2 linked regions of the Aliamphritea hakodatensis genome follow. The protein of the gene in region 1 interacts with the protein of each later gene in a pairwise test. Links are inferred from orthologs where the notes say so. Each region holds a gene or a part of one and is shown on either strand. Other genes may lie near its edges. The genes, in order: PCI15_RS05295 and PCI15_RS05885.

Region 1 (5,430 bases):
GTCAGGCTGTTGTAGGTGATGAAGACCTGGTGGTGGAGATACCTAAATATACGATCAACCAGGTATCTGAACGCCACTGAGGCGGGAGAACAGTATTATGTCTTTTAAATGGGTAGATGTGCACGACATTGCCATCGAGCTTGATGAGCGGTATCCGGACACGGATCCGCTAACCGTCAGTTTTCCGGATCTGTATGAATCGGTGATGGCGCTGGAAGGCTTTGATGATGACCCTGACCGTTGCGGCGAAAAGATTCTTGAGGCTATTCAGATGGCCTGGATCGAAGAGCGACAGTGAACACCGTAAAAAGCCCGCAAAAGCGGGCTTTTTCGTCTTTGAGGATGCTGTTATCTGTCAGGCTCATGGCGTATAATGGCGCGTTTTTCTAATATCCCTTGTGTCCTAAAATTTAAGAGGATTTATAGCAAATGGCTATCGAACGTACTTTTTCAATCATTAAGCCCGATGCAGTTGCCAAGAACGTTGTCGGCAAGATCGTTTCTCGTTTTGAAGAAGCGGGTCTGAAAGTGGTTGAAATGCAGATGAAATCTCTGTCTCAGGCTGAAGCAGAAGGTTTCTACGCAGAGCACAAAGAACGTCCATTCTTCGGCGATCTGGTTGCTTTCATGACTTCCGGTCCTGTTGTTGTTCAGGTTCTGGAAGGTGAGAACGCTATCGCTCTGAACCGCGAGCTGATGGGTGCTACTAACCCACAGGAAGCTGCTGAAGGTACTATCCGTCGCGATTTCGCTGAGTCTATCGACGCGAATGCTGTACACGGTTCTGACGCGCCTGCTTCTGCAGAGCGTGAAATTGCTTACTTCTTCGGTAAGTAATATCTGTTGGGCCGGGACACCGTGTTTCGGCCCACTGTTTTATGATGTTAGGTGAGATATGACTGAAGCCACACAAAAAGTTAATTTACTGGGACATTCGCCACAAAAGCTGGCTGAATATTTTCAGAGCATCGGTGAAAAGCCGTTCCGTGCTACCCAGGTATTGAAGTGGATTCATCAGTTCGGTGTCAGCGATTTTGCTGAGATGACTAACATCAGCAAGGCGTTACGGGAAAAGCTTGCCTCGGTGGCAGAAATCCGTGAGCCTGAAGTTCTGGTTCAGAACATTTCCAAAGACGGTACCCGTAAGTGGGTCATTAAGCTGGAAGGCGGCTCTTGTGTTGAAGCTGTACTGATTCCGGAAAATGGCCGGGCAACCCTGTGTGTATCTTCGCAGATCGGTTGTTCGCTTGACTGCAGTTTTTGCTCCACAGGTAAGCAGGGGTTTAACCGTAATATGAGTGCCGCCGAAATTATCGGTCAGGTACGGGTGGCAATTCGCTCTTTTGGTCCTTTTGATCCTTCCGGTGACCGCCGTGTGACGAACGTGGTGTTTATGGGTATGGGCGAGCCCCTGATGAATTTTGATAACGTTGTTGATGCTATTCAACTGATGATGGATGACAACGCTTATGGTTTATCCAAGCGCCGCGTGACCCTGAGTACTTCGGGTGTGGTACCTGCGCTAGATAAGCTTCGTGAAGTAACGGATGTTTCTCTGGCAATCTCACTTCACGCCGGTAACAACGATCTGCGTGATGTGTTAGTACCGATCAATAAAAAATATCCGATTGATGAGCTGGTTGCGGCCTGTAACCGCTATATGGACAGCCTTAACGATAAGCGTGTAATTACGGTCGAGTACACATTGATCGAAGGCATTAATGATCAGCCTCAGCACGCCCGGGAGTTAGTTAAAGTATTGAAACGCTTGCCTTGTAAGCTGAATTTGATACCTTTTAATCCTTTCCCTAATTCGGATTATCTGCGGCCGTCGGAAGATGCCATTCAGGCATTTAAGATGATTGTAGTTAAAGCGGGTATTATTACTACTGTCCGCCGGACCCGCGGGGATGATGTAGATGCGGCATGTGGTCAGTTAGTTGGCCAGGTTATGGACCGGACCCGCCGCAGTGAAAAGTATATTCCGTTAACTCCTGCTGATGCTGTACAGGTACAACAGGCTGTTAAACACTAAGTTTGTCAGGAGAGACGCGATTGAAAAGCTGTTTAGTTGTTCTGTTATCAGTACTGCTCGCAGCTTGCGCGGGTAATACAACTCAGACAAACGGTAATCTGAATAACGGTGCGGCAGATGCTTATACCCAGTTGGGTATTCAGTATCTGCGTGATGGCGATAACGCCAATGCCAAGCAGGCTTTTCACCGTGCCACACAGATAGACCCGGATACAGAGCTGGCTTATAACGGGCTGGCGATGGTCTTTCAGCTGGAGAATGAAGCTGATCTGGCTGAAGAGTATTTTAAACGGGCTGTTTCTATCGCACCGGATAATGCTGTTCTGCGAAATAATTACGGTGCATTTCTGTTTAGCCAGGAGCGTTATCAAGAAGCCTGTAAAGAATTGGCGGTCGCGACACAGGATCCGTTTTACGCACAGCGGGCTCAGGCATTTGAAAATCTGGGGCGTTGTTATCAGAACCTGAAACGTTTTCCGGCTGCTGAACATGCATTCAAGCGAAGCCTCAATCTTAACCCGAATCGTCCTGTTGCCTTAATCGAACTGGCAGATACGCTGTTGGCTGAAAATCAGCCGGATGAGGCTTTCATCTATTTTGAGCGTTTCGGTGAATTAGTTGATAACCGTCAGGTCGAACATTACGCTAGGAGCCTTTGGTTAGGTATCCGCATCTCCAGAGTCAAAAATAATTCGATTAGTGCAGCGACTTATGGTTTGATTCTTAAGAATTTATTTCCAGATTCGCAAGAATACCGTGAGTATAAGGAGTCATCTCGGTGAGTAGAAAAGAACCGCAAAGTGGCGATAGTGAACTGCAGGAACTGGTTTTTCCTGTTGATGAGCTGATTCAGGCGCGTGAAGACAGCGGCCGTACTCAGGATGATGTGGCACAGGAGCTGCGTCTGTCGATGCGATACATTCAGGCGTTGGAAACGGCTGAGTTTGAAGCGCTGCCAAGTATGGTGTTTGCCCGTGGATACATCCAGAGCTATACCAAGTTGCTCGGTTTGGATGCGGACCGTTATCTGGCAATTTTTGATGAGCTGACGACGCCGGGTGGAAAGCAGCGCCGCCGCCCGATCCGTGCGGTAGGAAAAGTTGATCAGCAGGCTAAGTCAGGTGATTTTGCCGTCAGAAGCTTTACCTGGATTATTTTGCTGGCCCTGATCGGTGTTTCAGTGTGGTGGTGGAAGGCTCAAAGTAATCCTGAGTTGTTATCTGACCTGTGGCCGGCAGGGGAAGCAGCGCAGGAAGTCGTTGTTGAAGGTGACGGAACGCTGCAGTTAAACATTGAAGCGGAGCCGGAAGTTGACAGTTTTCCGCCTGTAGATGTTGACCCTGTCAGTGTGCCTGTAACCGAAAAAGCAGATGAGGTTTTAGCCAGCGCTGAAGCTGTACTGGAGCAGGCAGCGGAAGCTGTGCAGGATGTTTCAGGTGATAATGCACAGCCTGAAGAAGCGACTAATGACAGTGGAACGGAACAGCCTGAGGCTGCTTTGAATGCTGAGCCGGTAACGGGTATTACTGCGCAAACGGATATTCAGCTTGAGACTGCGCAGGTTGATCCTCCGGTTCTGGTGCCAGCACAGGAAGAGCGTCAGTCTGTTGGGACCGATTCAAGTGTTGGCCGGTTACTGATCGATTTTCTAGATGATTGCTGGATCAGTGTGAAAGATGTAAATGGTCGGGTCCTGGCAATGCGAATTAAACCGGCAGGCAGCCGGCTTGATGTTTCAGGTCCCGGTCCTCTGAAAATTCAGATTGGCAAAGTCTCCGCGGTTAAAAGTATCACCTTTAACGGCCAGCCGGTTGATCTGAGTAGTTACACCCGTTTAGATGTGGCAAAGCTGAATTTGCCCGCAAGTGAATAAGTTATCTGTTAGGACTAGTTAAATTGGCAAAAATCAAAGCCATCCGCGGAATGAACGACATTCTGCCGGAGCAGACTCCCGTCTGGCAATTCCTCGAATCAACTGTGAAAAATGTACTGGCTACCTACGGCTACAGCGAAATCCGTATGCCGGTTGTTGAACAGACTGATTTGTTTAAACGTTCGATCGGTGAAGTCACGGACATTGTTGAAAAAGAAATGTATACCTTTGAGGACCGCAACGGTGAAAGCCTGACGCTTCGTCCTGAAGGTACTGCCAGCTGCGTGCGTGCCGGTGAAGAGCACGGTTTGTTGTTTAATCAGACCCAGCGTTTATGGTATCAGGGACCGATGTTCCGGTATGAAAAGCCGCAAAAAGGACGCTACCGTCAGTTCCATCAGATTGGTGTTGAAACTTTCGGTATGGCCAGTGCTGATATTGATGCAGAAGTGATCATGCTCAGTGCGCGCCTCTGGAAACAGCTGGGAATCCTTGATGCGGTGACGTTGCAGCTGAATTCACTGGGCAGCAATGAAGCGCGGGCGGTGTTCCGTGCAGATCTGGTTACCTATCTGGAAGCACATAAAGATGAGCTTGATGAAGACAGCCGCCGGCGTCTTGAGTCAAATCCGCTGCGAATTCTGGACAGTAAAGATGCCGGTACTCAGGCTTTGCTGGATAAAGCACCTGTGCTGAATGATTATCTGGATGAAGATTCTAAGTCGCACTTTGCTGAGCTGTGTGAATCCCTTGATGCTGCCGGAATTAAGTACGAAATCAATCCCCGTCTTGTACGTGGTCTGGACTACTACTGTAAAACAGTATTCGAATGGGTGACTGATAAGTTAGGGGCTCAGGGGACTGTCTGTGCAGGCGGCCGTTATGACGGTCTGGTACAGCAACTGGGCGGCCGGGCAACACCCGGTGTAGGTTTTGCCATGGGTGTTGAACGCCTGATTTTGTTGTTGGAAACCCTCAATGTGGTACCGGACGCGTTGCGTCAGCCATTTGATGTTTACCTGGCGGCGGAGCATAAAGGCATTCAGTCCCGTATGGTTGTTCTGGCCGATCAGCTGCGGGATGCTGTGCCCGGGCTGCGTATTCAGCTGCATTGCAGTGGGCTGAAAAACATCGCCAATAAAGCCCGGCAGACCGGCGCTGCCTGGGTAATCCTGGTACGCCAGAATGAAGAAGGTTCACTGGTGTCAAACCTGTGGTATAACTCCGAGCCGAGCTACGATGTTGCTGAGTCGGATATTGCTGCTTTATTACAGCAACAGCAGGCATAAATTAGTTTTTAGAGTTTTATAAAGCACGGGAGTATGTTGTGGCTGAATTGCGCACAGAAGAAGAACAGGTTGAAGCGTTAAAGAAGTGGTGGCAGGAAAATGGTAAGTCACTGGTTCTGGGTGTGCTTCTGGCCGGTGCAATTATTTTTGCATGGAAAGGTTGGCAGAATAACCAGCAAGTAAAAGCTGAAACAGCAGCCGCACTTTATCAGAACCTGATTCAGGCGGTTGCA
Region 2 (15,735 bases), 130 kb from region 1 along the record:
GGAACATTGACCCGGTGTCGGATATCATAGATATTGCGCGCGATAACGCGACTTATTAAGAGGGCTTCAGGATGGAATGGTTACAGCGGACGTGGTTACGTCTGTGGGATAATATGACCGCAGTTACACTGGGTATCAAAGGCGTTGGGGTCGTTATAGCGGCTCTGGTAGTGTATCTGGTTGTCGCGACCGGTGTAGGAATGTACTGGAGCCTTGAGCCTGCCCCGTTCGATGTGCGCTCCGAAGTGACAGAAGATGGTCAGGCACCGGTTGTGGGCACAGCTACCCTGAATGCGCTGGTGGGAATTACCGAAGTGTTGCTCGATAAGCCGGGCGGATACTTATACAACGACCGTATGCCGCCGGGACTCTGGCTGGATAACATTCCCAACTGGGAGTTCGGTGTGCTGGTTCAGGCGCGGGATATGGCCCGGGCATTACGTAAGGATTTCAGCCGTTCTCAGTCCCAGTCCACAGAAGATCCTGATCTGATTGAAGCTGAGCCGCTGCTACATTTTGACAATAACAGCTGGTTGCTGCCTGCGACGGAATCTGAATACCGTAAAGCCGTAAAAGCACTGTTAGGGTACGAGGCGCGTCTGGCACGTAACGATGATGCTGCACAGTTCTATGCCCGTGCGGATAACCTGCGGGGCTGGCTTGCGGATGTATCTACCCGGCTGGGCAGCCTGTCACAGCGTTTAAGTGCCAGTGTCGGGCAGAAGCGTGTGAACACGGATCTGGCCGGAGATAATGAGGCACGTCAGTCGACTGCAGCAGCAGGCGAACTGGAAATCAAAACGCCGTGGATGGAAATCGATGATGTCTTTTATGAGGCCCGCGGTACGTCCTGGGCGCTGATTCATTTGCTGAAAGCTGTGGAGCAGGACTTTGCGCCGGCGCTTGAAAAGAAAAATGCACTGATCAGTCTGCGCCAGATTATCCGTGAACTGGAGGCAACCCAGTCAACAATCTGGAGTCCGGTTATCCTGAACGGTACAGAGTTCGGTTTCCTGTCGAATCACTCACTGGTCATGGCGTCTTATATTTCCCGGGCGAATGCGGCGATCATTGATTTACGTGATTTGTTATCTCAGGGATAACATAACTTCTGTACTCTGTTCTGTGTCACGGTGATGTGCTGCAGAATCGACTATCCTTAAAGCCGGCTTATTTAACAGCCGGCTTTTTTGTTTTGATCTGACGGTAAAATTCTGACTAATTGGTAAGACATTTGCTGCATTTGTCAGTATCATGCCCGGCTAATTAATGTTACCTGTTTGCTGACTGATAAAGCGCGCCAGTTTTTGCCCTGCTTTCGGGTGTCAGTGCGCTTGCCTGTTTGTATCCGGGCGGAACAGGTAACGGCTGTGTCGTTTAATTTTTATGATTTCTGGTGAGAACAACATGCGTGTTAATGAGATAAACCATCCTCTGGTAAAACCCAAATTGGGCCTGATGCGGGCAGCAAGCGTTAGCACCCGTAGCTTCCGTCAGCTGGCGGCAGAGGTAGGCTGTTTGCTGACCTATGAAGCGACCAAAGATCTGGCTACTGAAACGTATCAGCTGGAAGGCTGGTGCGGCGAAATTACTGCAGAGCGTATCAAGGGTAAGAAGATTACTGTTGTGCCAATTCTGCGTGCCGGCATTGGTATGCTGGACGGCGTACTTGATCTGGTGCCAAGCGCAAAGATCAGTGTGGTCGGTCTGTACCGGGATGAAGAAACTCTTCAGCCTGTGGCGTATTTTGAAAAGCTGGCCCATGACATTGATGAACGTATGGCGCTGATCATTGATCCTATGCTGGCAACGGGCGGCTCAATGAATGCCACCATTGATATGCTGAAAAAATCAGGCTGTACCAGTATCCGTGCACTGGTGCTGGTGGCTGCGCCTGAAGGGGTGAAAGCTGTTCAGGAGGAGCATCCTGATGTGGAAATCTTCACCGCAGCGCTGGACAGCCATCTCAACGAGCAGGGATACATTATTCCTGGTCTGGGTGATGCCGGCGATAAGATTTTCGGTACAAAGTAAGTTTTCTGTGAGCCGGCAGTGGCCGGCTTGCTGAATGAATTTGGTGCGGGGCTCCGGGCCGCTGCATCTGAACCCGGGACAGTTCTGCTGATCCCGGGTTTTTATAAGTTCTGCATCTTCGGAGGCAGAGAATAATAACCGTGGCAAACTGTGCTTTGGCAGTATTGCCCCACAGGATGAGTAAGGTCTGAAGAATGAGTGATTCTAATACCGTGAATCTGGCGCCTGAACCGCTTTGGCGGACAGTGCTGGCCGGATCGCAGATGTTGTTTGTTGCGTTCGGTGCACTGGTGTTGATGCCGTTGCTGACGGGGATGGACCCAAGCGTTGCGCTGTTTACGGCGGGTCTCGGAACCCTGATGTTTCAGTTTGTGACTAAGCGTCAGGTGCCGGTGTTTCTGGCATCATCTTTCGTATTTATCGCACCGATAATTTACAGCACTAAAACCTGGGGTATGGCCGCCACACTGGGCGCTCTGTTCTGTGCGGGTCTGGTATACATGCTGCTGGCACTGATTGTTAAGGTGCGTGGCGCAGGTTTCCTGCACCGTCTGCTTCCGCCGGTTGTTGTCGGGCCTGTGATCATGGTAATCGGCCTTGGGCTGGCACCGATTGCGGTGAACATGGCGATGGGTAAAGCGGGCGATGGCAGCATCGAGCTGTTCCCGTATGCTGACGCGATGATTGTTTCAATGTCTGCGCTGGTAACTACCTTGCTTGTGGCCACTCTGGGTCAGGGGATCTTCCGTCTGTTACCCATCCTGTCAGGGGTTGTTGTCGGTTATACCGTGGCGCACTTTATGGGCATGGTTAATTACGACATCGTTGCGGCAGCGCCGTTCATCGCCGTGCCGGCTTTTGTGATGCCGGAGTTTCAGTGGCAGGCTATCCTGTTCATGATTCCGGTCGCGATTGCCCCGGCCATCGAGCACGTAGGGGATGTACTGGCGATTGGTAATGTGACCGGTAAAGATTACATTAAAAAGCCGGGTTTACACCGGACACTGTTTGGTGACGGTATTGCGACGTCTGCCGCTGCGCTGTTTGGCGGACCGCCAAATACAACCTATTCAGAAGTGACCGGTGCGGTGATGCTGACCCGTTCATTTAACCCGATGATTATGGTGTGGGCGGCGATCTTTGCGATTGCGCTGGCGTTTGTTGCCAAGTTTGGCATCCTGCTGCAGACCATCCCGGCACCGGTCATGGGCGGTATTCTGATTCTGCTGTTCGGCTCTATTGCGGCGGTGGGTATGAATACCCTGATCAAGGCTAAAGTGGATCTGGCACAACAGCGTAATCTGGTGATTGTGGCGACGACGCTGGTTTTCGGTATCGGCGGCATGGTTGTCGGCAAGGGTGAATTCAGCATGCAGGGTGTAAGCCTGTGTGGTCTGGTAGCGATTGTGCTGAACTTGATTTTGCCAATGGGTCAGGTAGCTAATGATCTGAGCGAAGAAAAAGCCGTGGTTGATGATCTGGTTGATCACGCCAAGTAACTGTCGCTAAAGAAAAAAGCGCGCCGGGTAACCGCCGCGCTTTTTTTATGTTCTTTGCCCGGGAGGGGGTGTCAGATGCTACAGCCGCTCATGCCTTTTTTCGCCAGATATTGCTGGTGATATTCTTCGGCCCGCCAGAACTGCTGCGCCGGTTCGATTAAGGTGACTATAGGGTTACCGAAAATACCGCTTTTATCCAGTACAGCAAGGCTTTGCTCGGCCATGATTCGCTGGGTGTCGTCATGATAGAAAATCGCTGAACGGTACTGGTCACCGACATCAGGACCCTGCCGGTTCAGAGTGGTTGGATCATGCATCTGCCAGAACAGGTCAAGCAGGGTGTCATAGTCCGTTATCTGGTCATCAAACTCTACCTGAATCACTTCGGCGTGGCCGGTACCTTTGCGGCAGATTTCTTCGTAGGTTGGGTTTTCAGTGTGCCCGCCCATATAGCCAACGGCTGTGCCGGTGACTCCGGGATGTTGGCTGAAGCGGGCCTCGACGCCCCAGAAACAGCCTGCAGCAAAAGTGGCAGTTGGCATAAATTGATACTCCTGTAATGTGAGCGCCGGGTGACGGGCAGTTGTCGCCTGTATCCCGGCCTCGTCTGTTTTCTTCGTGCCAGTTAGCGGTATACACGATTGTTAAAACTTAATATACCGTTTTGAGCCGGTGCCGTGGCTAAAGTTCGTTGGCCTGACTGTCTGCGCGTATGTATTTATGTGCAGTTAGTATTTTAGCCCGGCCACGGGCGATGTGGTTGAGGAATTTTTGAGAAGCGAAAAAAAACCGCGGTCAGCCAGGCCGACAGCGGTTTTCTGATGGCTTACCGGATTACACGAGCTGATCCAGTTTTTGTTTCAGCAGCCCCTGCACTTGTCCTGGGTTTGCTTTGCCTTGTGAGGCCTGCATGACCTTGCCCATAAAGAAGCCAATCATTTTACCGCGTTTTTCAGGTTCCGCGCTGACGTACTGATCAACCTGAGGCTGGTTGGCGGCGATTACTTCATCAACCATGGTTTCGATGGCGCCGGTATCGGTAACCTGCTTCAGACCTTTGGCTTCGATGACCTGATCGGCATCACCTTCACCGGCCCACATGGATTCAAATACCTGCTTGGCAATCTTGCCGGAAATGGTGTTGTCGCTGATCCGCAGTAACAGGCCGCCGAGCATCTCTGCGGTTACCGGTGCATCGGTAATCGCAGTATCGGTCTGGTTCAGGTGCTTGGATACTTCACCCATGACCCAGTTGGCCGTCAGTTTGGCGTCTTTCGCGGCTGCGGCTGCAGTTTCAAAGTATTCGCTCAGTTTGCGGTCTGCAGACAGGACCATGGCGTCGTAGTCGCTCAGGCTGTATTCGCTGACGAAACGCTCGCGGCGGGCATCTGGCAGTTCAGGCAGAGTGGCGCGCAATTGCTCGATGTATTCTTCATCGATGACGATCGGTAACAGATCCGGGCAGGGGAAGTAGCGGTAATCGTTGGCTTCTTCCTTGCTGCGCATAGAACGCGTTTCGTCTTTGTTGGCGTCATACAGACGGGTTTCCTGGGTGATCCGGCCGCCGTCTTCCAGGATATCAATCTGTCTTTCAATTTCGCCTAAGATGGCTTTTTCGATGAAACGGAAAGAGTTGATGTTCTTGGTTTCGGTGCGGTTGCCGAGTTTTTCTTCGCCCTTGATGCGTACGGATACGTTACAGTCACAGCGGAAAGAGCCTTCAGCCATGTTGCCGTCACAAATGCCCAGGTTGGTAACAATGGCGTGGATTTTACGTACGTATGCGACAGCTTCTGCAGCGCTGCGCATATCCGGCTCAGAGACGATCTCCAGCAGCGGGGTGCCGGCACGGTTCAGGTCGATGCCGGTCATATCCGGGAATTCTTCGTGCAGGGACTTGCCCGCATCTTCTTCCAGGTGAGCGCGGGTGACGCCAACGCGCTTAATGGTGCCGTCATCCAGCTGAATGTCCACATGGCCAACGCCAACGATCGGGTGGAACAGCTGGCTTGTCTGATAGCCCTTTGGCAGATCCGGGTAAAAGTAGTTCTTACGGTCGAACACGGAGGTGCGGCCGATTTCAGCGTCGATAGCCAGACCAAACATGGTCGCCATGCGCAGGGCTTCAGCATTGAAAACCGGCAACGTGCCCGGCAGTGCCAGATCTACGGCACAGGCCTGGGTGTTTGGCTCAGCACCGAAAGCGGTGCTGGCGCCGGAAAAGATTTTTGACTTGGTGGCCAGTTGGGCGTGAATCTCAAGCCCGATGACTGCTTCCCATTCCATTTTTATAAACCTCTTTGTTTGAATGCCCGGTGAGTAATCTCAAACACGGGAATTCAGGGTGCGCATCAGCGCGGAAATTATTCATTGTCGCGAGTGTTACGCGATGCCTTCCGGTGCTTTTTTGTGCCAGTCAGTTGCTTGCTGGAACATGTGGGCAACATTCAGCAGGCGGCTTTCCGCCAGATAGTTGCCGATAATCTGCAGGCCAACCGGTAAGCCGTTGCTGAAGCCGCATGGCACAGACATGCCCGGCAGGCCGGCAAGGTTCAGGGAGATCGTGAAGATATCTTCCATGTACATGGCAACCGGATCAGCGCTCTTTTCACCCAGCTTCCAGGACGGGTGCGGTGTGGTCGGCCCCATGATGACATCAACTTCAGCCAGTGCGTTGGCAAAGTCCTGCTGGATCAGGCGGCGGATCTGCAGCGCTTTTTTGTAATAAGCATCGTAGAAACCTTCTGAAAGCGCATAGGTACCGACCATGATACGACGCTGTACTTCCGGGCCGAAGCCCTCACCGCGGCTACGTTTGTACAGGTCTTCCAGATCAGCCGGGTCTTCGCAGCGGTAGCCGTAGCGAACGCCGTCGAAGCGGGACAGGTTAGACGAGGCCTCTGCCGGTGCCACAATGTAGTAAGCCGGGATGGCCAGGTGGGTGTTAGGCAGGCTGATTTCTTTAACTTCAGCGCCCATGGCTTCGTATTCTTTAATGGCTGCCTGAACCTGTTCTGCGATGCCTGCGTCGATGCCTTCACCGAAGTACTCTTTTGGCAGGCCGATTTTCAGGCCTTTTAATGGCTGATTCAGGTCGGCAGTAAAGTCCGGTACCGCTTTATCCAGGCTGGTGGAGTCTTTCGGATCGAAACCGGCCATTACGTTCAGCATCATCGCAGCATCTTCTGCGGTGCGGGTCATCGGACCACCCTGATCCAGAGAGGAGGCAAACGCGACCATGCCGAACCGTGAAACCCGGCCATAGGTCGGCTTAATGCCGGTGATGCCGGTCAGTGCGGCAGGCTGGCGAATGGAACCGCCGGTATCGGTGCCGGTCGCTGCCGGTGCCAGACGGGCTGCAACGGCCGCTGCAGAACCGCCGGAAGAGCCGCCGGGTACCCGCTCGGTATCCCACGGGTTACGGGACGGGCCGTAGAAGCTGGATTCGTTGGACGAGCCCATGGCGAATTCGTCCATGTTGGTCTTGCCCAGTGTCACTGCGCCGGCCTGATTGAATTTTTCTACAACCGTGGCGTTGTATGGTGAAATGAAGTTGTCCAGCATTTTCGAGCCGCAGCTGGTGCGTACGCCCTCGGTGCAGAACAGGTCTTTATGGGCAATTGGCAAGCCGGTAAATGCGCCGGCTTCACCGTTGGCGCGCTGAGCATCAGCGGCTTTGGCCTGTGCGATGGCCTGTTCTTCGGTAACGCTGATGTAGCTGTTATACCGGCTGTCCTGTTCGTTAATGCGCTGCAGGTAGGCCTGGGTGAGTTCGACGCTGCTGAATTCGCCGCTGTCTAGTCCCTGTGCCAGTTCGGCAAGTGTTTTTTCAAACATGGTAATGGGTGATCCTTAAATCGAAATTCGGGTAACGGGCTCAGTGGAGCTTCTCGTTTCAGAGAGTCTGAGCAGAGGTTATTCGATAACCTTCGGAACCTGGAACAGGCCGTTTTCAACAGCGGGTGCAACGGTTTGCAGGTGGTCGCGCTTGTTCGGTTCACTCACTTCGTCAGTGCGCAGGCGCTGAACGGCATCCAGCGGGTGTGACATCGGTGCCACATCAGCGGTATCCACAGCCTGCATCTGATTAACTAAGTCCAGAATGCTGGAGAGGGTCGTGGTGTATTCCGGGATGTCCTGCTCGTTGATTTGCAGGCGCGCCAGGTGGGCGATTTTTTCCACGTCTGAGCGATCTAGTGCCATGGTTGGATACTCATAAAACTGATTAAAAGATTAGCCCGGGAATTTTGCCTGACCATCGCGGTGAAAGCCATGGGCAAAATATGCCGTTTGCGTTGATTTCAGTCTTGCTTAAATAACCTGAACTGAATGCATTATCTGCTGTCTCCAGCATGGCTGATAGCAGCGAAGCCGGAGGCTTGGATGCGCCTCAGTGTGTATTCGGCAGATTATCTATAGCTTATTGAAAATAAAGCGCTACGTTAACACATTTGTTGCTTGCCCAAAATCCCCGCCATTGCTACAGTGGGACATTTTTAAGAGGAAGCTGCGAACAGCTCCGGAACACCTCTGATAATTAGAGTAAATCTTCAAACTATTTCGCAGGTTTCATAGTCATAGCGCAGTCTTTTTTTTGCGCCGCTAGAGTAAGATATTCAGGTAAGGCGGACAGTCAATGTTTAAAAAAATTCGCGGGATTTTTTCCAGTGATCTATCTATCGATTTAGGGACGGCAAACACCCTTATCTATGTTCGCGATAAAGATATCGTACTCAATGAACCTTCTGTGGTGGCGATTCGCCAGAGCGGTAACGGTGCGCAAAAAGCTGTTGCGGCCGTCGGTACCGATGCCAAGCGCATGCTGGGACGTACCCCGGGTAACATTACCGCTATCCGTCCGATGAAAGACGGCGTCATTGCCGACTTCCATGTGACTGAGAAAATGCTGCAGCACTTTATCAGCAAGGTTCATGATAATAATTTCCTGACACCGAGCCCGCGGGTTCTGGTATGTGTGCCCTGTCAGTCAACACAGGTTGAGCGGCGGGCAATTAAAGAATCGGCCATGGGCGCAGGCGCCCGTGAGGTGTACCTGATTGAAGAGCCGATGGCGGCAGCAATCGGTGCCGGTCTGCCGGTTGAGGAAGCCAACGGTTCAATGGTGGTAGATATCGGTGGTGGTACCACTGAAATCGCGATCATTTCCCTGAACGGTATTGTCTATGCGGAATCTGTCCGTGTGGGTGGTGACCGTTTTGATGAAGGCATCGTGACCTATATTCGCCGTAACTACGGCAGCCTGATCGGTGATGCAACTGCTGAACGGATCAAGCAGGAAATCGGTACCGCGTATCCGGCTGCTGAAACCCGTGAAATTGATGTCCGTGGCCGTAACCTGGCGGAAGGTATTCCCCGCAGCTTTACGCTGAACAGCAATGAAATCATGGAAGCGTTACAGGAGCCACTGTCTGCCATTGTACAGTCGGTGAAAAGTGCGCTGGAACAGTGTCCGCCGGAACTGGCGTCCGATATCGCTGAGCGCGGCATTGTGCTGACCGGTGGTGGTGCATTGTTGCGTAACCTGGATAAGCTGATCAGTGAAGAAACCGGCCTGCCGGTGATCGTAGCTGAGGATCCGCTGACCTGTGTTGCCCGGGGTGGCGGACGTGCTCTTGAGTTGCTTGACAAGCATGCCTTTGAGTTACTGACATACGAATAAATTGCTATGCTGAAAATGAGCTTCAGGAACAGTGCCTGCCTGACTGACGATTTTCAGGAGGTGTGGCATTAGCAGTATCTTCAGAAGCGGGTCCTTAAAGGCCCGCTTTATTATTTTATTAGTCCTTGCAATTGCGTTGGTGGTGCTTGACCTGAAATGGGCCAAGATGAATCAGACGCGCGCATACCTTTCTCTGGCGATTACACCCTTACAGTGGCTGGTGGATACCCCAGCGCAGGTGGCGGATGAACTCAGTGACGTGCTGATTACCCGGACGCAGCTGATCGAAGAGAACCGTCAGTTACGTCAGGAGGCTTTGTTGCTGAAGCGTAAAGTGCTTCAGGTGTCGGCGCTGACGGCGGAAAACGTGCGTCTTCGTGAACTGCTGAATGGCAGTCAGCGTCTGGCCAATGATGTCACGCTGACCGAGCTGATTGGCATTAATCCGGACCCGTTCCAGCATCAGGTTATTCTGAATAAAGGTTCAGAAGATGAAGTCTATGTGGGGCAGGCAGTGCTGGATGCAGGTGGCATCATGGGGCAGATTATTGAATTGTCTCATTATACCAGCCGGGCAATGCTTATTACCGATTCACGGCATGCGATTCCTGTGGAAGTAAACCGTAACGGTTTTCGTTCGATTGCCCTGGGTAACGGTTCTGTTGATGAGCTGGAGCTGGGGCATGTGCCGGATACCGCTGATGTCCGGGAAGGGGATTTGCTGGTGTCTTCAGGTCTGGGTGGACGTTTCCCCCGGGGCTATCCGGTGGCGCGTATTACCAGCGTAACAAGAGATCCGGGACAAACCTTTGCAACGGTTAAAGCTAAGCCCACTGCACGGCTGAATAAGAGCCGGCATATTCTGCTGGTGGATTTGTCCGAACAGCAGCCTGAGCCTTTACCGCTCGCCGGAGAACTTGTTGCTGAGGAGGCTGACGCCGCTGCTCAGCCGGAGTCCTGAAGGTGAGTCAGCAGGAGCCGGGTGGCGGCGCGATTATTTTCGGTACCTTTCTGCTGGGGCTGATGCTCAGCCAGGTGCCTTTACCTACATCGGTTGAGTGGTTTCGCCCGGAATGGGTTGTCATTATTCTGATTTACTGGGTAATGGCATTACCGGAGCGGGTCGGTCTGGGCAGTGCTGTTTTATTAGGGCTGGCGCTGGATATTATTAAAGGTATCCCGCTGGGACTGAATGTGATCGCGCTGCTGGTGGTTGCCTATCTGACACTGATGCTGCACCGGCGTTTACGGATGTTCCCTTTATGGCAGCAAGCTTTCGTGGTCATGATTCTGGTGGGCATTAATCAGTTACTGTTTAACTGGTTCCATGGTCTGATAGGTACCCGCAGTGACAGCCTGATCTTTTTGCTGCCGGCGCTGATCAGCGCCATTTTATGGCCCTGGATGTTTGTGATCCTGCGTGGCCTGCGGCGTACTTTCAGGGTCAGTTAACCAGACAGGTTTTTTCAATGTCCGATCTTATTCTTGCATCTGCTTCACCCCGTCGCCGCGAATTATTGCAGCAGATAGGGGTGCGTTTTGATGTACAGCCTGTAGATATCCCGGAAGTAAAACGGCCGGATGAAAGCGCCGATGATTTTGTAAAACGGCTGGCTGTGGAGAAAGCCACGGCGGGTTGGGAGCGCAGCGGACGGAATTTGCCCGTACTGGGGTCGGATACTGTCGTCGTGCTGGATGATCAGGTCATGGGTAAGCCCCGTAACCGTGAGCATGGCATTGCAATGTTGCAGGCGCTTTCCGGGCGTGAGCACCAGGTTATGACGGCCTTGGCTATAGTTAATAATGAACAAACACAGGTACGTGCAGTCTCAACCCGTGTGCAGTTTAAAGAACTGTCTGACGAGTTATGCCTGAGGTACTGGGAAACCGGTGAGCCGGCAGACAAAGCCGGTGGTTACGGGATTCAGGGGCTGGGTGCGGTGTTTGTTGCCAGTATGAGCGGAAGTTATTCGTCTGTAGTCGGTTTGCCGCTGGCCGAAACTGCAGATCTGTTGAATGTATTTAAGGTGCCGTTTTGGCAATGCGCAGCAGAATGAATGTCATGACAATGTAATAACTCCGGCTGATAGTTTCTGTATAGCGGCAAACACGTAAGGATAGATGATGAGCGAAGAGATACTGATTAACTTTACCCCGATGGAAACCCGGGTAGCAGTCATTGAGAACGGAATGCCGCAGGAGATTTACATAGAACGGGCAGAGCGTCGCGGCATTGTCGGTAATATTTATAAAGGTAAGGTTGTCCGGGTGTTGCCCGGTATGCAGGCGGCGTTTGTTGATATCGGTCTGGAGCGGGCGGCGTTTATCCACGTTGATGAGTTACAGAGACCTGATTCCGCTGATGATTCAGGCAAAGCCAACATTGCCATTAACCACCTGTTACGCGAAGGCCAGCCACTGGTCGTGCAGGTGACTAAAGATCCTCTGGGCACCAAGGGTGCCCGCCTGACCACTAATTTGTCTATTCCTTCCCGTTATCTGGTGTATATGCCGGGTAATGAGCATATTGGTATCTCCCAGCGTATTGAAGACAGCGATGAGCGTGACCGGTTACGTAATCTGGTTGAAAAAGCCGTTGCTGATCTTGGTCAGGACGGCGATACCAATATCGGTGGTTTTATCTTACGAACAGTGTCAGAAGGTGCCTGCGAGCAGGAACTGACGCTGGATATTCAGTTCCTTTGCCGTTTATGGCGTGCCGTTGAACGTAAGATTAAAGAGTCTCCGGTGGCATCGATTATTTATGAAGATCTGCCACTGAATATGCGTGCCCTGCGTGATATGGCTCATGCCGGTGTTGAGCGTATCCGGATTGATTCTAAAGAGACGTTCCAGAAGTCGGTGGATTTTGCTGCGGCACTGGTGCCGCAGATTGGCGATATTCTGGAGTATTACCCCGGCGAACGGCCGATCTTTGATCTTTATAATATTGAGGAAGAAATTCAGAAAGCCCTGGGCCGTAAAGTTGAACTGAAATCCGGTGGGTATCTGATTTTTGATCAGACCGAAGCGATGACCACGGTGGATATTAACACCGGTGCTTATGTGGGCCACCGTAACCTTGAAGAAACGATATTTAAGACCAATCTTGAAGCCGCTACCGCGATAGGCCGACAGCTGCGTTTAAGAAATCTGGGCGGCATCATCATTATCGACTTTATTGATATGGTGGATGAAGACCATCAGCGTCAGGTATTGCGGACGCTGGAACGGGTATTGGAAAGGGATCATGTAAAGTGCAAACTGACCGGTGTATCTGAACTGGGGCTGGTGGAAATGACCCGCAAACGGACCCGGGAAAGTCTCGAGCATGTGCTGTGTCAGCCCTGTAATCACTGTCAGGGGCGTGGCTCGATCAAAACACCGGAAACCGTGTGTTACGAGATTTTTCGGGAAATTCTGCGTCAGCACCGGGCCTATGATACCGATAGCTATCTGGTGCTTGCCTCGGAGTCTGTGGTGGATATGCTGCAGGATGATGCTTCGGATCATGTTGCTGAACTGGAGGCCTTCATTGGTAAATCAATCCGTTTTCAGGCGGAAGCAATGTATAGCCCTGAGCACTATGATGTGGTGCTGCGGTAAAAACCATGTGGTTGCTTAAAACAGGCGTTCGCTGGCTAAACTGGCTGGTGCTGGCTGTTTTGCTGTTGCTGGTCATTGCGATGCTGGCAATCCGGCAGATGATGCCGCTGGTGAGCGATTATCGTGAAGATATCAGCAGTTATCTGAGCCGGCAGCTGAATGCTGAGATCAGCATGCAGCAGATCAGTGCTGACTGGGACGGACGCTATCCGCGACTGTATGTCAGTGATCTGCAGGCCCGTTTACCGGATGAAAATCTGGATGTTCAGGTGCAAAGTCTGGATCTGAGCTTCAATTTTGTTGCCAGCCTGTTACGGGGTGAACCTCTTTTTCAGCGTATAGATGTGCGCGGTGTTCAGACCCGTGTCATTCTGCCGGCAGACCTTGGTGCTGAGGTGCCTGTTGCTCCTGGTTCCGGTTTGCAAACGGAAGTGCCGCAATGGCTCACTCTGTTGCTGAATCAGCCGCGTATTTATGTATCAGACAGCCAGATTTTACTGCAGCCGTCCCAGGGGGACGCGGTGGCTGTACAGCTGCAGTCTGCGCAGTTAGAAAATACCTCAGAACAGCATCAGCTGTCAGTGGGGCTGGAACTGGCGGTTGCCGGTGAACCTGCGAATACCCTGCGGCTGGTTCTGGAAAGCAATGGCCTTAAGCAGACACCGGCAGTGGATTTTTATGTGCAGGCCAATGCGTTATCCACTGGCCTGCTTGATACCGTCAGGCGGTTGCTGCCGGGCGTTGGTGGGCTGAATGAGGTGGATGTTGAGCAGCTTGATGCCGGTATCAGCCTTTGGGGGCGCTGGAGCAATGGCGCGATCAGCCGCTTGCGTACCCGGATGGATATCAGATCGTTGCTACTTGAACAGCCTCAGCCTGTTCATCTGGAAGACTTTACTGCGGATCTGGTGTTTTCTGAAGAGGCCGGCCTGAAGCGTTTGCGGGCCAGTCATCTGGAAGGTGTGCTGGACTCGGCCCGGTTAAGAATTAACGAGGCGGTGCTGCAGCAGCGTCATGACAGCCTGCGTTTTACCATGCCTGAGCAGAATCTTGGTCGTCTGGAGGCCTGGCTGTTACAGCAGTCTTTTATTCCGCAGGCAGTGCGTGATGAAATCGCTTTGCTGGCTTTGCAGGGGAATGTTCGGAATATTCAGGTGGACTGGCCTGTTCTGTCTGACGCTGACCCGGAGGGAGGCGTTGATCTGGCCGCTGTCGGATTACCTGCTTTCAGCCCTCTGGATTTTGCCGCTGTTGCCGATCTGGACCGGGTTGGATTTAACGGCTATGAAGGTGCACCGGCGATGCAGGGTGTGGATGGCCGTCTTGAGCTGGCGTATCAGGATGATGAGCTGAATGGCCGGATTGATCTGGCCAGCGATGATCTTGGTCTGTTCTTTCCGGAAGAGTTTAATGCTGGCTGGCGTTTTGACTATGCCCGCGGCACAACCTTTTTCCACCTGAAGGAGCAGGTGCTGACGCTCAGCAGTGACCTTGTGCGCCTCCGCAAAGAAGGGATAAACGCCAGTGGCCGCTGGAGCCTTTATCTGCCGCTTGATCCTGAGATTCGCAGCGAGCTGACATTGCTGATTGGCATTAAAGATGCCGATGGCCGGTTAGCGCCGACCCTGATTCCCCATAAAGAACTTTCTGACGAACTGAATAACTGGGTAACTGCTGCCGTGAAGCAGGGGCAGGTGACTGAAGGAAGTCTGTTGCTTCATACCAATACCCGTTCGGCTTTCAGTGATGAACCGCAGGTTGTTCAGCTGTTCCTGGATGTGAAGGGCGGCACCATTGACTATGATCCGAACTGGCCTGCCGTTACTGGCACGGATGCCACCATGCTGATGCGTGAAGAAGGGCTGGAAATTTATGCCACCGGCGGTCAGTTAAAGGGCAGTGCTCTGGAGCAGGCGTGGGTATATTTACCACCGGGAACCGAAACATTACGGGTATTGGGATGGGCTCAGGGGGATGCTGGTAATATTCAGGATGTGCTGCTGGGCAGCAATATCTTTTCTGAACCGGTTGAAGAGTTGCAGCAATGGCGGGTAACCGGGCAGGCAAAGACTGCCGTGAACCTGAATTTACCGCTGGACGATCCTGAAGCGGTACCTGATGTGGATGTGGCTGTGGATTTATCTGCAGGGCAGCTCAGCTCAGACGCGCGTCAGTTAAGTTTGTCCGGGCTGGTCGGGCGCTTGAATTATAATCAGCGCAAGGGCCTGTCATCACCGTCACTGAAAGGGCAGATATTCGGAGAGCCGTTTAGCGCTACCATTCTCAGCCGGAATACCCGGCAGGGCACCGTTACTTCGACGACGTTAAACTCCCGGGTCGAGCTGAAGAAAATTCAGCAATGGACCGGAGAAACCGTGCTCAGCGGTATGCAGGGCAGGCAGGCGTATACCGCTACGCTGGATATCTGTGCAACGGCCAGTTGTTCTAAGTTGCAGATTGAGAGTGATCTGAAGGACACTGAACTGAGTTTTTTTGCACCGCTTAATAAGCCAAAAGGTGAAAGATTGCCTTCGCGATTCTCTATGAATTTTGCGGCTACGCCGACGCTGACGTTTAACTTAGGTCAGCGGCTGGCGGCGGCGATGGTGTTGAGAGGGGAGGACATTGAACGTGCTAAGTTTGATTTTGGCACGCAGAAAACCTCTTTACCTGCGCAACCGGGGTACAGTCTGTCTGGTTACCTTGACCGTTTAAATATCGACGAATTACAGCAGTTTTTATCGGCTAACGGTCTGGTGAATGAGACTTCGCCGGCCCCGGGCGGTACGGCATCGGCATCGCCGGCGGCGCTTGAGGCAATTGCAGAAATTGATATGACGCTGTCTGAAGTGTCTTTTGGAACCACCCGGCTTAAAGATGTCCGCTTAGAATTGCAGGACCTTGGTGAGCAGCGCC

The links.
Region 2: the proteins of PCI15_RS05295 (region 1) and PCI15_RS05885 interact in binary tests that used the Escherichia coli proteins (3 or more experiments, as listed by UniProt). The link is inferred for Aliamphritea hakodatensis from one-to-one orthologs.

Annotation. Positions count from the first base shown.
Region 1 is NZ_AP025281.1:1,159,488-1,164,917, forward strand. What follows is about bases 1,906-4,860. They hold PCI15_RS05295 (RodZ domain-containing protein), read left to right. Parts: upstream 1,906-2,813; coding sequence 2,814-3,908; downstream 3,909-4,860. Other genes in these bases: rlmN (dual-specificity RNA methyltransferase RlmN), read left to right, coding at 1,906-2,035; pilW (type IV pilus biogenesis/stability protein PilW), read left to right, coding at 2,056-2,817; hisS (histidine--tRNA ligase), read left to right, coding at 3,959-4,860. Outside these bases: fdx (ISC system 2Fe-2S type ferredoxin), read left to right, coding at 1-80; Fe-S cluster assembly protein IscX, read left to right, coding at 98-298; ndk (nucleoside-diphosphate kinase), read left to right, coding at 430-837; more of rlmN, read left to right, coding at 896-1,905; more of hisS, read left to right, coding at 4,861-5,197; PCI15_RS05305 (YfgM family protein), read left to right, coding at 5,236-5,430.
Region 2 is NZ_AP025281.1:1,284,436-1,300,170, forward strand. The notes cover bases 7,416-10,191. They hold PCI15_RS05885 (rod shape-determining protein), read left to right. Parts: upstream 7,416-8,169; coding sequence 8,170-9,213; downstream 9,214-10,191. Other genes in these bases: gatC (Asp-tRNA(Asn)/Glu-tRNA(Gln) amidotransferase subunit GatC), read right to left, coding at 7,449-7,736; mreC (rod shape-determining protein MreC), read left to right, coding at 9,290-10,174; mreD (rod shape-determining protein MreD), read left to right, coding at 10,177-10,191. Also shown: PCI15_RS05850 (DUF2333 family protein), read left to right, coding at 72-1,103; upp (uracil phosphoribosyltransferase), read left to right, coding at 1,408-2,034; PCI15_RS05860 (uracil-xanthine permease family protein), read left to right, coding at 2,229-3,533; peptide-methionine (S)-S-oxide reductase MsrA, read right to left, coding at 3,605-4,075; Asp-tRNA(Asn)/Glu-tRNA(Gln) amidotransferase subunit GatB, read right to left, coding at 4,368-5,819; Asp-tRNA(Asn)/Glu-tRNA(Gln) amidotransferase subunit GatA, read right to left, coding at 5,916-7,370; more of mreD, read left to right, coding at 10,192-10,665; PCI15_RS05900 (Maf family protein), read left to right, coding at 10,683-11,270; rng (ribonuclease G), read left to right, coding at 11,338-12,819; PCI15_RS05910 (YhdP family protein), read left to right, coding at 12,825-15,735. UniProt on the Escherichia coli protein: Forms membrane-associated dynamic filaments that are essential for cell shape determination. Acts by regulating cell wall synthesis and cell elongation, and thus cell shape.